3 regions of the Nostocoides veronense genome follow, and region 3 is predicted to be linked to each of the others. Evidence: predicted binding sites of a transcription regulator. Region 3 holds the regulator's gene; each other region holds the start of a gene.
What was found. The regulator LexA, encoded in region 3, represses DNA repair genes until DNA is damaged. The targets are predictions, from matches to a motif close to TCGAACANNTGTTCGA.
Positions count from the first base shown of each region.

Region 1: the regulator LexA is predicted to act here: its motif matches at 1,579-1,594, upstream of ABD225_RS04750 (HNH endonuclease signature motif containing protein).
Region 2: the regulator LexA is predicted to act here: its motif matches at 1,733-1,748, upstream of ABD225_RS12460 (alpha-ketoglutarate-dependent dioxygenase AlkB).

Region 1 covers NZ_BAAAPO010000015.1:187,188-190,460, reverse strand. The annotation lists gene ABD225_RS04750 (HNH endonuclease signature motif containing protein) at 124-1,572, opposite strand; gene ABD225_RS04745 (DEAD/DEAH box helicase) at 2,070-3,273, shown strand, end outside.
Region 2 covers NZ_BAAAPO010000039.1:15,551-18,823, forward strand. The annotation lists gene ABD225_RS12450 (isoprenyl transferase) at 43-816, opposite strand; gene recO (DNA repair protein RecO) at 813-1,583, opposite strand; gene ABD225_RS12460 (alpha-ketoglutarate-dependent dioxygenase AlkB) at 1,752-2,399, shown strand; gene ABD225_RS12465 (hypothetical protein) at 2,465-3,273, shown strand, end outside.
Region 3 covers NZ_BAAAPO010000008.1:3,436-6,708, forward strand. The annotation lists gene nrdR (transcriptional regulator NrdR) at 68-547, opposite strand; gene ABD225_RS02515 (LysM peptidoglycan-binding domain-containing protein) at 755-1,033, opposite strand; gene lexA (transcriptional repressor LexA) at 1,414-2,142, shown strand; gene ABD225_RS02525 (NAD-dependent protein deacetylase) at 2,194-3,066, opposite strand; gene ABD225_RS02530 (LysR family transcriptional regulator) at 3,133-3,273, shown strand, end outside.

The sequences.
Region 1 (3,273 bases), on a different contig from region 3:
GCAGGAGATTCGTCGCTGCGCTCGCTCGGCTCCGTGCCTCGCTCGGCTCTGCTCCTCGACTGCCCCTCTGGGCTTCACCCAGTGCGCTCCGCCCGTCACTTGGACGCGCAGGAGCCGCTCGTTCTAATGAGTCAGATGCGCGGGCGGGGCGTGGTCGTAGCTGCCGGGGGTGAGGTCCCATTCGACTCTGGCGCGCGTCGGATGCGCCCCGCCGTCATCAGTGTCGACGCCGTTTTCCGTTGCTACGCAATCTTTTTCGCGGCCGGGTGGTGGCTTGGTGGTGAGGTGGCCGGCGAGGCGTCGGGTGTGGACGATGTGGTGATGGTAGCTACAGAGCAGGGCGGCGTTCGCGAGGTCGGTGGGGCCGCCGTCGATCCAATGTTTGAGGTGGTGGGCGTCGGTCCAGCCGGCGGGTTTGGAGCAGCGGGGGTAGCTGCAGCCGCCGTCGCGGACGTGTAACGCCCGGATCTGCGCTCTGGTGAAGAGGCGTTTGGTTCTTCCGATCAGGACGGGGTTCCCGGCGTCGTCAACGACGATCGGCGCGATGTCCGCGCCACACGACAGGGTGCGGGTGGTCGCGAGAGCGAGGTAGCGGCCGGCGTCCACGCCACCGATCGCCTGACCGCACCCGGAAGGCTGGCCGCCGCCTGAACTGGTTTGCAGGTCGGCGAGTTTCACGACAAGCGAGAGTTGGGTGCCGGGCTGAGCCGGGACGGTGTCGCCGGCCCGGACGGCCCGGCTGACGAGGTCCAACAGGGCGTCGGCGCGGCGTGTCACATACGACCGGGTGTCCGCTTCCCCGTCCGGCCCGGGTACGGGTTTCGTTAGCGGGTCGAGGGCGGCTTCGATGATGGCGGCGCCGGCGGGGTCGAGGCGTAGCCGGTATTCGGTGAGCCCGTCGACGGGGTCGGGGGTGCCGGTGCTGAACGCGCGGTGGGCGCGGGCTCGCTCGTCGCGGTCATCGAGTCGGTCGGGGCGCCCGAACCGGGCATACAGTTCGGGCCGGATCGCCCGGATCTCCCGCGGATCACCGCCGCACGCGTAGTCGGCGTACACGCCCCACACGGTGTCGAGGGTGTCGGGTTGCAGGTCCGGGGCGAGGCGCCGCATCTCCGCGTGTGCCAGGGTCGCCGCTGCGACCGACGCTTGACCGGTGAGCACCGCCACCCCGAGGGCTTCCCCGGGCTGCCCAGCCGCGAGCGGTCCTGCCGCGCGCGTCACGGTGGCTGGCGCGACCGCCTCGGCGAGTTTGACGACCGTTGACGCGGTCCGGGCGGTGTGTCGCGGCGAGAGGGCGGCGACCCAGTCTGTCGCCGTCAACGCCACCGGCCCGGACCCGGGCAACCCGCGGGTCATGGCGTCGGAGACGATCGCGACTTCCGCCGCTTCACCCATCAGCAGCAGGCGACCGATCTCGGTGAGGAGTTCTTCGACCTCATCCCGCCCAGTGAGTGACACGCATTCGTGCACGGTTGCGAGGGCGTCGCGGCATTCCGCGACCCGCGCCAACACGACCGCGAGACTCGGCCTGGCGGGGCCTGTCCCGGTGCTGTCGTGAGGGGTGATCGCCATAGTCGATGATACACCCGTTCGACCTCCGCGCGCAACGCCTGGATGCACCTACTTCGTTGGTGCGCAACATGATTCGTGAACGCGATGCTTTATCAGAGGGGTCTGACAGCCTGTGTCGGGTGAGGCGGAAGGGTCCCGTGCGCCCTGCCTTTTCCGGGAGCCTCATCTGCGGGTTGCCGGTCGATGGGTTGACGGTTCGGAGCGGACTGGGGGAAGCCCGGAGGGGCAGTCGAGGAGCGGAGTCGAGCGAGGGACGAGCGAGCGCCGCGACGAATCTCCTGCCCCGAGGGCTTCACCCAGGAAGCGCAGCCGAAGCCAGGGGAGCGCACTCCCTAGCGAGCGAATCGGCGCGCCTCTCATGGGAGAGAACCTGGACATACGCAACGGTAATGATCCGTTGCGTACGTCCACGTTCCGGCAATGGGCGGAAAAGTGGTCTCACCGACCAGGTCGCGCGCGGGGCGGCGGGGGCGGGCGGGCGTGATGCAATGGGCGGCATGTCGCCGGTGTCCCTGACTTCGATCGGGAACGCCGCAGATGCCGATGAGGTGCTGGAGCGCTTCGAGGCGTGGACGACCGGCCAGGGGATCAGTCTCTACCCGGCACAGGAGGAGGCGATCCTCACCCTGCTCTCGGGCGCCAATGTGATCATGGCGACCCCCACCGGATCCGGGAAGTCGCTGGTCGCGGTGGCCGCCCACGCCAAGGCCCTCGCGGCAGGGGAGCGCAGCTGGTACACCGCGCCGATCAAGGCCCTTGTCAGCGAGAAGTTCTTCGCGCTCATCGACATCTTTGGCGCCGCGAACGTCGGGATGCTCACCGGCGACGCCGCAGTCAACCCCGACGCACCGATCATCTGCGCCACCGCCGAAGTCCTCGCGAATCAGGCTCTGCGCGAACGCGATCGGGCCGAGATCGGCCTGGTCGTCATGGACGAGTTCCACTTCTATGCGGAGCCGGACCGAGGCTGGGCATGGCAGGTCCCGCTCCTACTCCTGCCGCGAACGCAATTCGTCTTGATGTCCGCGACCCTCGGCGACACCACCTTCTTCGAAGAGGACCTGACCCGTCGCACCGGCCGCGACACCATCCCGATCACCTCCGCCGAGCGACCCGTGCCGCTGCATTACGACTGGGTCCTCACGCCCGTGCACGAGACGATCGAGAACCTTCTGCACGATCAGCGCGCCCCGATCTACATCGTGCACTTCACCCAACAAGCCGCCATCGAGCGCGCCCAGGCGCTGATGTCGATCAATGTCTCCACCAGCGCGGACAAGGAGCGCATCAAGACCCTCGTCGGCGGCTTCCGCTTCGGCAAGGGCTTCGGTGCGACGCTGAAACGCCTTGTCCTGCATGGGATTGGCGTCCACCACGCAGGGATGCTGCCGAAGTACCGCCGCCTCGTCGAAACCCTCGCCCAGGCCGGCCTGCTCAAGGTCGTCTGCGGCACCGACACCCTCGGCGTCGGCATCAATGTGCCCATCCGCACGGTCCTGCTGACCTCGCTCACGAAGTATGACGGCCGCCGCCAGCGCGTCCTGCGCGCCCGAGAGTTCCACCAGATCGCCGGCCGCGCCGGCCGGGCGGGCTTCGACGTCGAGGGCTTTGTCGTCGTCCAGGCGCCCGAGTACGTCATCGACAACCACCGCGCCCTCCTCAAGGCCGGTGACGACCCCAAGAAGCGCCGCAAGGTCGTCC
Region 2 (3,273 bases), on a different contig from region 3:
GCGTGTTTCCCGATCTCGACGTGCAGCCGCAGACCCAGGCGGTCAGGCGGAGGGCACGGAGTCGACCGCGCCGCCGTACCGGCGCTCGCGGTCCGCATACATCTCGATGGCCCGCCACAGGTCACGCCGGTCGAAGTCCGGCCACAGGGTGTCGAGGAAGACCATCTCCGCATACGCGCTCTGCCACAGCAGAAAGTTGGAGGTGCGCTGCTCGCCGCTGGAGCGGACGAAGAGGTCGACATCCGGCATATCCGGCTCGGGGAGGTAGCGGGCGAGAAGCTTCTCGTTGACGCTGCCGGGACGCAGCTTGCCCGCAGCCACCTGCTCGGCGATTCGCCTTGTCGCAGCGGCGATTTCGGCGCGCCCGCCATAGTTGACACAGAAATAGAGCGTCAGCCCAGTGTTGTGCTGAGTCATCTCCTGGGCGACTTCAAGCTCCTTGATCACCGAGCCCCACAGGCGCGGCCGCTGCCCCACCCAGCGCATCCGCACGCCCCACTCGTTGAGCTGGTCGCGGCGCCGGCGAATGACATCGCGGTTGAAGCCCATGAGGAAACGCACCTCGTCGGGGCTGCGTTTCCAGTTCTCCGTGGAGAAGGCGTATGCGGACAGGTGCGTCACCCCGACCTCGATGGCCCCCGCGACGACATCAAGCAGCGCGGCCTCGCCGGCCTCATGGCCCTTGGTCCGCGGCAGCCCGCGCTGGTTGGCCCAGCGGCCGTTGCCGTCCATGACGATCGCGACATGCTTGGGCAGCGCGGCGGCGGGATAGCGCGGCGGCTGAGCTCCGCTCGGGTGCGGGAAGGGAGCGATCATGTGGTGAATCCTGTTGCCAGAGGGAGCTTTTCGACGTGCGGCTCGCGTTCGACATGAGGCAGCGAGCGCAGGCCGCGCTCTAGGTGCCATTGGACATATGCCGCGGTGATGCCATTGCCTTCACGCCGGTGCTGCGGCAGGCTCGCGTCCGCGATATCCCAGTCGCCGACGAGGAGCGCGCCGAGCAGATCGAGCGTCGCGCGGTTCGGGGCGACGGAGCCGGGGCGGCGGCAGGACGGACATACGGACCCGCCGGAGGAGACATTGAAGGCTAGCTGCGGGCCGGGGTCGCCGCACTGGGCGCAGTCGAAGAAGCTCGGCGCGTAGCCGCCGATCGCGAGCGCCCGAAGCAAGTAGGCGTCGAGGACGAGCGAGGCGTCGTGCGTGCCGCCGGCGAGCGCGGCGAGGGCGCCTTGTAGCAGGAGGTATTGCTGCAGCGCCGGCGCCCGCTCCTCCGTGAGGCGGTCAGCCGTCTCCAGGACGGTCGCGAGGGCGGTGTAGGCGCGGTAGTCGCGGGCGATCGGATCCCCATACGACGCGATGCTCTCGGCCTGGGTGACGGTGTCGAGATTGCGGCCCTCATAGCACTGCAGGTCGACGATCATGCCCGGCTCCAGGCGCGCCCCGAACCGGCTCTTGGTGCGCCGCACCCCCTTGGCGACCACGCGGATCTTGCCCCGCTCGCGTGCCAGCACCGTGATGATGCGGTCGGCCTCGGCGAGCTTGTGCGTGCGAAGCACGATCGCCTGGTCGCGGTAGGTGGGCACGCCCCCATTCTCCCCCGCCTTGCGCGGGAGTCACGCCAGCCACACGTTTCTCTCCGGATGCCGCTTTGTTGAGGTTCGGCCGACTTTCTAGGCGGGGTGAACCTCAACCTTCCGGCATCCGGTGAGAAATGGGAGAACGGCGCGGCCTCTCATACATATGTTCGATTCATGTCGTATGCTGATCGGGTGAGCCTGCAGGACGTCCTGGACTTCGGCGCGGCGGAGGTGAGCGACGACTCGCCCTTCGGCCCCCTCGAACCGCTCCGCACGCCGTTGTCGCGGGGCGCCTGGGTCGACGTCGCGCCGGGCTGGCTGCGGGCGGCCGACGAGCTGTTCGAGGCGTTGTGTCGGGATGTGCCGTGGCACGCGGAGCGGCGACAGATGTATGACAACATCGTCGACGTCCCCCGCCTGACGAAGTTCTATGCCGCCGACGAGCCCTGGCCCCACCCGCTCGTCGACGAGTTATGCCGCGCGGTGAGCGAGCACTACCTGCCCACCCTCGGCGAGCCGCTCGTCACCGCGGGGCTGTGTCTCTATCGCGATGGCGCGGATTCCGTTGCGTGGCATGGCGATCGGATCGGACGGTCGCGATACCACGACACCATCGTCGCGATCTTGTCGCTCGGGTCGACACGCACCCTGGCGCTGCGGCCAGCCGGGGGCGGAGCGTCGCTGAAGTTCACGACCGGGCATGGCGACCTGGTCGTCATGGGTGGTTCGTGCCAGCGGACGTGGGAGCACGCCATACCCAAGACCCGCGATGTCGTCGGCCCGCGCATCTCCGTCCAGTTCCGGCCCGCCGGGGTGCGCTGAGACACGCGCGCGGCTGAGCAGGCATACTCATGCGCTTCCGTGCGGCGACCGGCGAGAATGCGCCCATGAACACGCGATCCGATGGATCAGACGGCACGGCTCCCGGAATCGTGACCGCCCTGGTGGACTCCGGGATCGTCGCCGCCGACGATCGCGAGCGCGCCCTCGCGATCGTCACCCAGCGCCTCGGCACGCGTCGGGCTCCCGCAAGCGGGGCGTCCAACACTCTCCTCGCGACGCTGCTGGGGTATGTCGGTGGCATCCTCGTCGTCGCCGCCGGCGCGGTCTTCATCTCGCTGCAGTGGAACCAGATGAGCGTGCCGACACGGATCCTTGCCCTCGCCGGGAGTGCCTTGGTGCTGGCCATCGTCACCGCCGTCGTGCGCCTAACGGGCGAGCAGCCGGTCGAGTCCGCCCGGCGGCAGCTGGCCGGCGTGCTCGGCCTCGGCGCCTCGGCGCTCGCGGCAGGCGCGCTCGGGGTCTTCCTCGAGGATCGACTCAAGCCGAACACCAGCGTCATCCCGGTGTGGGTCTTCGGGTTGTTCACGATCTTGGCGGTGCTCTTCTATCTCTTCTCGCCCTCGTTGCCCGGCCAGCTCGGCATCGGATTCGGCCTGTTCATCCTCATCGCGAGCGGCGGGTCAGCCCTCTTCGACGGCTCGTCTCTTCTCCAGGGCATCGCGCTGCTCATCATCGGTCTCGGCTGGTTGGCGCTCGCCGAGATGGGGCGCTGGCGTGAGGATCAAACGGCCCGGCTCGTGGGTGGCGCGCTCACGCTCCTCGGCGCGCAGTTCCCGATGTTCGACGGCCGCGACAACCGCCAGATCCTCGCCTATGTCCTCCTCACCTTGGTCGGCGTCGGCGCCTTTGCCGC
Region 3 (3,273 bases):
TGTGGTGATGCGTATGTCGTGTGGTCACCGGGCACCGGCCGCGCGTCGCGACCGGCGCCCGGGAGTCCTATGGGGCGCCGATCAGCGGATCGTCGACCGGGCTGCGTTCGGCCCGCAGCAGCGTGATCGCCGCCTCGAAGTCCTCCAAGGAGTCAAAAGCCTGGTAGACGCTCGCGAAGCGAAGGTAGGCGACCTCGTCGAGGTCGCGCAGCGGCCCGAGGATGGCCATCCCCACGTCGTGGGCATCGACCTCGGCATTGCCGGCGGAGCGCACGCTCTCTTCGACCCGTTGGGCCAGCAGCGCCAGGTCGTCTTCGGAGACCGGGCGGCCTTGGCAGGCCTTCCGGACGCCGGCGAGGACCTTGGCTCGGCTGAACGGTTCGGAGACGCCGGAACGCTTGACGACTGTCAGCCCGGCCGTCTCGATCGTGGTGAACCGGCGATTGCAGTCCGGGCACTGGCGGCGCCGACGGATCTGCGCCCCGTCGTCACTGGTGCGCGAATCCACCACGCGCGAGTCGGTGTGGCGGCAGAAAGGACAGTGCACGACCACTCCGATCTACGCGACTTTGGGGATGACACCGGGGACAAGATGGGGACAACCTGTGGGTAACAACGCTGCGGATGTGCACTAGATGTGGACGAACTACATGCGTGTAACCACTAGATGTAGGACTCTACGGAGAAAGTAGCCACTACGTCAACCCTTTGGGTCCACCGGCGTGGCGGCGTCCCACCAGCCATCAACGAGGTCTCAGCGCGCCGGAATGACGAGCCGCTGACCAGCAAGAAGGCGGTCGCTGGAGAGCCCATTGGCCACCTGGATCGCCGAGATGGCGTTGACGATCCCGCGCTCGGGCAGATAGGCCTGTGCCAGGCCGGAGAGGGTCTGCCCGGACTGGACGACGACGACCCGCTCCCCGCTTCCCGCGGGGGCCGCCGCACCGGGCCCCGCGGCATACGCAAGGGCCAGGCCCGCACAGAGCGCGACCGCAGCAAAGAGGGTGATCGACAGTCGACCGAGGCGGGTCAAGCGGAAACCAGTAGCCTCTGGACGCATCGGCCGTGACGGGGCCACCCGCGCTGGCGCAGCGGTCGGCACCAGGCGAAGGTGGCCACGGGAGCGCCCACCACGAGTTCCCACGAGGCGCCCTGCCTCGACACCATCCCAAGCGATTGCTGCGCTCATATCCCTATCTCCCTTCGGCGTGTCTATCGAATGTTCGTTCGATAGAACGGTTGTACGATGTCTAGCACGATCCGAGCCCGAGGAGCAAGACACGCTCGTACAGATGTTTGATCTGAACGCGTCGACCCCCTAGGCTCAAGGTCATGGCAGAAAGCCTGACAGGGGGCACTGACAGCCCCTCTGAGCAGGGAAAATGCGATCTACGAAAGGGACGGAAGGCAGCGATGAGCACAGAGGATGGCAGCGGCCAGGTCCATTCACTGCCCGAACGCGACGGCGGCGAGGCCCTGACGGTGCGGCAGCGACGCGTCCTTGAGGTGATCCGCAACAGCATCGACCGGCGCGGCTACCCCCCGAGCATCCGTGAGATCGGCGAAGCCGTCGGCCTGGTTTCTCCTAGTTCTGTTGCTCATCAGTTGCACGCCCTGGAACGCAAGGGCTACCTCCGGCGCGACCCGCACCGCCCGCGCGCGATTGAGGTCGTCTCGCCGGACGCCCCCAAAGCCCGGGGCTACCGGCCCGGGGACCACGTGGAGGAGCAATTCATCGACGAAACCGGTTCGGGCGACGCTCGGCCCGAGGCGTCATATGTCCCGGTGCTCGGCCGGATTGCGGCCGGCGTGCCGATCACCGCAGAGGAGGTCGTCGAGGACGTCTTCCCGTTGCCGCGGCAGATCGTCGGCGAGGGATCGCTCTTCCTGCTCAAGGTCGTCGGTGACTCGATGATCGACGCCGCGATCTGCGATGGGGACTGGGTCGTCGTGCGGCAGCAGCCCACCGCCGACAATGGCGATATCGTCGCCGCGCTCTTGGACAACGAGGCGACGGTGAAGACGTTCAAGCGCAAGGACGGCAAGGTGTGGCTGATGCCGCACAACACCGCCTTCTCCCCCATTGACGGTGACCACGCGACGATCCTGGGCAAGGTCACTGCCGTCCTGCGGCGCGTCTGATTCAGACACGCGGGCGCACCCCGCGGGGTGCGCCCGCGTGCCGTCGGTGCCTTAGGCCAGGGCCGTAACCTCGGACGCCACGGCGTGCAGCAGCGGCGAGATGTCGGCGTCGATCCGCAGGGTGGCGAGGTCATCGCCGCGGGTCGGTCCCTTGGTGACGATAGCGATTGGTTTGCCTTGTGCCGCAGCCCTTTTGACGAAACGCAAGCCGCTCATCACCATCAGCGAAGAACCAATCACGAGCAAGCCGGACGCCGCATCCGTCAACTCGAAGCAGTGCGCGACGCGCTCCGGCGGCACGCTGGCTCCGAAGAAGACGACATCGGGCTTGAGCCGGTCGCCGCGGCATACCAGACAGCGGGGACTGCGGAATCCCTCGATGAGTTCGGGGGCGAGCACGACATCGCCGTCCGGGCGGATCTGCGCCGAGACCCGCGATCCACCGCCGGGATCGCGGTCGATGCCGTCGGCCGCCTGCGGGTTGGCCTCGGCGAGCCAGGCCTGGATCTGCTCGCGCGGATAGCGGGCCGAGCAATCCAGACAGATGACGTCGGCCAGCCGGCCGTGCAGGTCCACGACATCGCGCGCGCCGGCCACCTGATGGAGCAGGTCGACATTCTGGGTGATGACCGTGCCGACCCGGCCGTCGGACTGCAGGGCGGCAACGGCCCGGTGCCCCGGATTGGGGCGAGCGGCGGCGAAACGTAACCACCCGGCATACGACCGGGCCCAATAGCGTTGCCGCGCAGCCGCACTGGAGACGAACTCCTGATGCGACATCGGGGTCACCCGGCGCGTTCCATCCGGGCCGCGGTAGTCCGGGATACCGGAATCAGTGCTGATGCCCGCGCCGGTCAAGACCAGCGGCGGCCCGGAGCCGAGGTATGCCGCGAGTTGCGCGACATGGGTGGGCGACGCGGACACCCCGTCAGTATGCCGTGCCTCACGTCGTCCTCGGGCTGGCCTATAACGCTGCGTTATGGTGGCCCGGTGATCGATGCTGCCGGGCTCCGCGTGATGCGGGCCATCGCCGACGAGGGCAGCTTCACCTCCGCTGCGGCGTCGCTGGGCTATTCGCAGCCCGCGATCTCGCAGATGGTTCGGCGCCTGGAACAGCGGGTTGGCACGCCC